Regions from separate parts of the Saccharospirillum sp. ABV4_185 genome, predicted to be linked through region 2. Evidence: predicted binding sites of a transcription regulator. Region 2 holds the regulator's gene; the other holds the start of a gene.

Region 1 (2,400 bases), 500 kb from region 2:
GACTGCTCCTGCCAGGCGTCAAAATCGATGGCGGGAAAGAGCGCATCACCCGCGACCTGGGCATGCACCAGGGTGACGTAAAGCCGATCGGCCCGCGGTAACGCCTCAGCGTAAATCTGCGCGCCGCCCATCACGATCACTTCTTCACCGCCGTTCACCGCCAGTTGGGCATCGGCCAGCTCCAGCGCCTCATCCAGTGAATGCACCACCTGACAGCCTTCGGCGCTGAAACCGGTATCGCGGGTGATGATGATGTTGGTGCGATTGGGCAGCGGCCGGCCGATGCTGTCGTAGGTCTTGCGACCCATGATGACCGGCTTGCCGGAGGTGATCTGCTTGAAGTATTTCAGGTCGTTAGGCAGGTACCAGGGCAATTTATTGTCACGGCCTATGACATGGTTCTCAGACATAGCCCAGATAAGTGCAATGCGCATGCGTTCTCTCCTTCACTAAGCGCGGTATACTACCAGAGCCCGGCCAGCGAGGACGACGCTGGCGCAGTCGGTCACGGGCTTGCGCGGCTGCATCAGAGCCGCTAAAGTTCGCAACCCTTTTTTCCTGACCACTTATCCAGCAAACCGAGGCCGCTATGACCGCCATTCCCGCCGAGATTCGTGAAGTGCGCGAACAGGCCGACTGTCTGTTCAGTGAAACCCAGGTCGAACGTGCCATCGATACCATGGCTGCCGACATTTCCCGTGACCTGGAGCAGACCAACCCTATCGTATTCAGTGTTATGAACGGTGGCCTGGTGCTGACCGGCAAGCTGGTCACCAAGCTGGGTTTCCCGCTGGAAATCAGCTATCTGCACGCCACCCGCTACCGTGACAAAACTTCCGGCGCCGACCTGGAGTGGCGCATGCTGCCGCAGCAGTCGCTGGAAGGCCGTACCATTCTGGTCGTGGACGACATCTACGACGAAGGCGCCACCCTCGGCGCTATTGTCGATCACTGCCGCGAAGCCGGTGTTGCCGAGATCAAGATCGCCGTTCTGGTCGACAAGCAACACGACCGCAAAGCCCGTCCGGACATCGTGCCCGACTATGTGGGTCTGCAATGCGAAGACCGTTATGTATTCGGCTACGGCATGGATTACAAAGGTTACTGGCGCAACGCACCGGGGATTTACGCCGTTAAAGGGCTTTAAGCGGAAAACGCGGAGTGCCGCCCAGCCGCATCCAAGATGCGGCTGTCATCGACTTGCCATCAAGTTGTCATACACTGGGGTAATCGACCTTATCGAGCCCAGACATGAACGAACCGCTCAGCGTTACCCCGGCCCACTTCATCAATCGCGAGCTGTCGCTGCTCGAATTCCATGACCGGGTGCTATCCCAGGCTGAAAATGATCAGATTCCTGCGCTGGAACGGCTCCGTTTTCTGTGTATTTCCAGCACCAACCTGGATGAGTTTTTCGAGATTCGCGTCGGCGGTTTGAAAGAACGCTTCGAAGCCGGCTCCACACTCACCGGTCCGGAAGGGCTGACACCGCGCCAGCAATTGGATGACATCGCTGAGCGCGCACACCAACTGGTGGACCGCCAGTATCAAATTCTCAATGAGCAGTTGCTGCCGCTGTTGGCCGAGCATCATATTCGGGTCATCAAACGCGAAGACTGGAGCGGGTCGCAAACCGCCTGGTTGCAGCAGTTTTTCGAACACGAAGTGCTGCCGCTGCTCAGCCCAATCGGGCTCGACCCGGCGCATCCGTTTCCGCGCATTCTCAATAAGAGTCTGAACTTTATCGTCAAGCTTGATGGTAAAGACGCCTTTGGCCGCAACTCCGGCCAGGCCATCGTGCAATGCCCGCGTGCCCTTCCCGATATGATTCAGTTGCCCGCCGACGAAACCGGTTCGGGACCACATGACTTTGTGTTTCTGTCGTCCATCATTCACTACTTTATGGACGAAATATTCTTCGGCATGACGGTCAAAGGTTGTTACCAGTTTCGCGTTACCCGAAATTCCGATCTGTTCGTCGATGAAGAAGAAAGCGGCGATTTGCGCCGAGCCATCGAAGGTGAATTGGTTTATCGCCAATACGGCGACGAAGTGCGGTTAGAAGTGGCTGCCAACTGCCCGGATGAACTACTGGAATTTTTATTCAAGCAATTCGAAATTACCGAGACCGATTTATACCGTGCCAATGGCCCGGTTAACCTGAACCGACTCGCCAACCTGATTGATACTGTCGCTCGACCAGAGCTGCTCTATCCGCCATTCGATGCTCGGGTTCCGCGCGTATTGCGTCGCAAAGCCAATATTTTCGATGCCATTAAAAAGAGCGATATTCTGCTGCATCATCCGTTCGATTCCTTTATGCCGGTTGTGGATTTTATTCGTCAGGCGGCGAAAGATCCGAACGTGCTCACCATCAAACAAACGCTGTATCGTACCGGC
Region 2 (2,400 bases):
TTCTGGGTACCGTGGCCATGCGCAGCGCCGGCTGTGTGATCAACGATTACGCCGATCGTCATTTCGATGGCCACGTTAAACGCACCGCCACCCGGCCGCTGGCTCAGGGTCTGGTCAGCGAGCGCGCGGCGTTAACATTGTTCGCGGTATTAACGCTGATCGCCTTTGCGCTGGTGCTGCTGACCAACCGCACCACCGTGCTGATGTCCTTCGTCGGGCTGTTTCTGGCGGCGCTTTATCCTTTCATGAAGCGCCATACCTACCTGCCGCAACTGTTTCTGGGCGCTGCCTTTTCCTGGGCCATTCCGATGGCCTACACCGCCGTGGACGCGCCTTTTACTACCGCCACCTGGCTGCTCTATATCGCCAATATTCTGTGGACGGTGCACTACGACACCCTCTACGCCATGGTCGATCGCGATGACGATCTGAAAATCGGCGTTAAATCGACCGCCATTCTGTTCGGCGATGCCGACCGCTTAATGGTCGGTCTGTTGCAGATCATGACCTGGGTCGCCTGGTTGTTGTTGGGACTGCATGCTGATCTGGGTCTGTTCTGGGGCCTGGGCCTGGCCGTCGCCGCCGGTTGTTTTGTGTTCCAGCAGTGGTTGATTCGCCATCGCGAACGCGACCCGAGCTTTCGCGCCTTTCTCAATAATCACTGGGCCGGGATGGCACTGTTCGTCGGTGCGGTGATCGATCTGGGTACGCCGCTGTAACAGCTGCCTTGCGACGCATTGCAGATTTTTGACAATATGATGAAAGCTGTAACACTGCTGTCATCAAAGCCGCGTCTAATAGTCACGAACGTGATAGCCGGGGTTACTCATGAACGCTCGCAGCATTCTTATTGTTGACGACGAATCCGCCATTCGTGAAGTCATTGCCGCCGCTTTGGAAATGGCAGGTTACCGCACGCTTGAAGCGGCCGATGCTACCGAAGCCCATGCGCTGGTGGTCGACCAGAAACCAGACCTGATCCTGCTCGACTGGATGATGCCGCAAGTCAGTGGCATCGAGTTGGCGCGGCGTCTGAAGCGTGATCCGCTGACCGCAGAAATCCCCATCATCATGCTCACCGCCAAAGGCGAGGAAGATCACAAGATCACCGGTCTGGAAGCGGGCGCCGATGATTACATCACCAAGCCGTTTTCACCGCGTGAACTGGTGGCTCGTCTGAAAGCCGTGTTGCGTCGCGCTACGCCGGCCGGGGTTGATGAACCCATCGAAATCCAGGGTCTGACACTCGATCCAGCCAGCCACCGCGTTTACGACGCCAGCGGCGAGCTGAGCATGGGCCCGACCGAATTCCGCCTGCTGCAATTCTTTATGAGCCACCCTGAGCGCGCCTACACCCGGTCTCAACTGCTCGATCAGGTCTGGGGCGGTAATGTCTATGTCGACGAACGCACCGTGGACGTTCATATTCGCCGCCTGCGTAAAGCCCTGGGCTCGCCGCACGAGGCGCTGGTGCAGACGGTGCGCGGCACTGGATATCGCTTCTCCACCAAAGTTTCGGCACAATCGGCTTCATGATCCGAGACATTCGTCGGCCTTATTACCGTAATCTGCTGCTCTTCTTCGCCGCCGTCGCCACGGTCGGCTTCCTTTTGGGTTATCCGCTTCGGGCGTTGTTGGTGGCGTCCCTTGGCTGCCTGCTGTGGCAGTTGTTTCAGCAAGGACGCTTGATCCAATGGCTGCGCAATGGCGCACGCTCTGAACCACCCGACGCCGGTGGCCTCTGGGGCATGGTGTTCGATCACTTCTACAGCGTGCAGCGCGATCATCGTCAGCAAGTGCGGCACCTGCAAAACGTCATCAGCCGCATTCAGACCTCCACCCAGGCGCTGCGAGATGGCGTTATTCAGCTCGATCGTCAGGGTGCGCTGGAATGGTGGAACCCGGCGGCCGAAGCGCTGCTCAGCCTGAAGCCTCAGGATCAGGGCCAGTTGCTGACCAATCTGCTGCGCGATCCGACCTTTGTGCGCTTCTACAACAAGGGCGAAATGAGCGAGACGGTGCAGCTGGAAAACCCGGCCTTTCCGGATCGCTACATCGATGTGTCCATGACCATCTACGGCAAGGGTGAACGCCTGCTGTTGATCCGCGACACCACGCGCATTAAGCAACTGGAGCAAATGCGCCAGGATTTCGTTGCCAACGCCAGCCACGAACTGAAAACCCCGCTGACGGTGCTCAAAGGTTATCTGGAATCCATCCTCACCTTTGGTGGCGATCTGCCACCGGCGCTGAGCAAGGGCCTGACCAATATGGAAGCTCAGACTCAGCGCATGGATAATCTGGTGAACGATCTGCTGGTGCTGACGCGGCTTGACGCCGAAGTACAGCATTCGGTGCGGCAAAGCGTCAATGTGGGTGAATTGCTGGAGAAAATTGCCG

The links. Region 2 encodes PhoB, which activates phosphate uptake and scavenging genes when phosphate is short. Its sites were predicted from a motif close to TGTCATANNNNTGTCANA; they were not measured.
Region 1: the regulator PhoB is predicted to act here: its motif matches at 1,202-1,219, upstream of ppk1 (polyphosphate kinase 1).

What each region holds. Positions count from the first base shown of each region.
Region 1 is NZ_JBSWUW010000001.1:1,335,314-1,337,713, reverse strand. Features, by position in the region: gene ACXAE6_RS06175 (dihydrofolate reductase) at 1-434, opposite strand, end outside; gene ACXAE6_RS06170 (hypoxanthine-guanine phosphoribosyltransferase) at 590-1,147, shown strand; gene ppk1 (polyphosphate kinase 1) at 1,252-2,400, shown strand, end outside.
Region 2 is NZ_JBSWUW010000001.1:1,834,090-1,836,489, reverse strand. Features, by position in the region: gene ubiA (4-hydroxybenzoate octaprenyltransferase) at 1-719, shown strand, start outside; gene phoB (phosphate regulon transcriptional regulator PhoB) at 829-1,536, shown strand; gene phoR (phosphate regulon sensor histidine kinase PhoR) at 1,533-2,400, shown strand, end outside.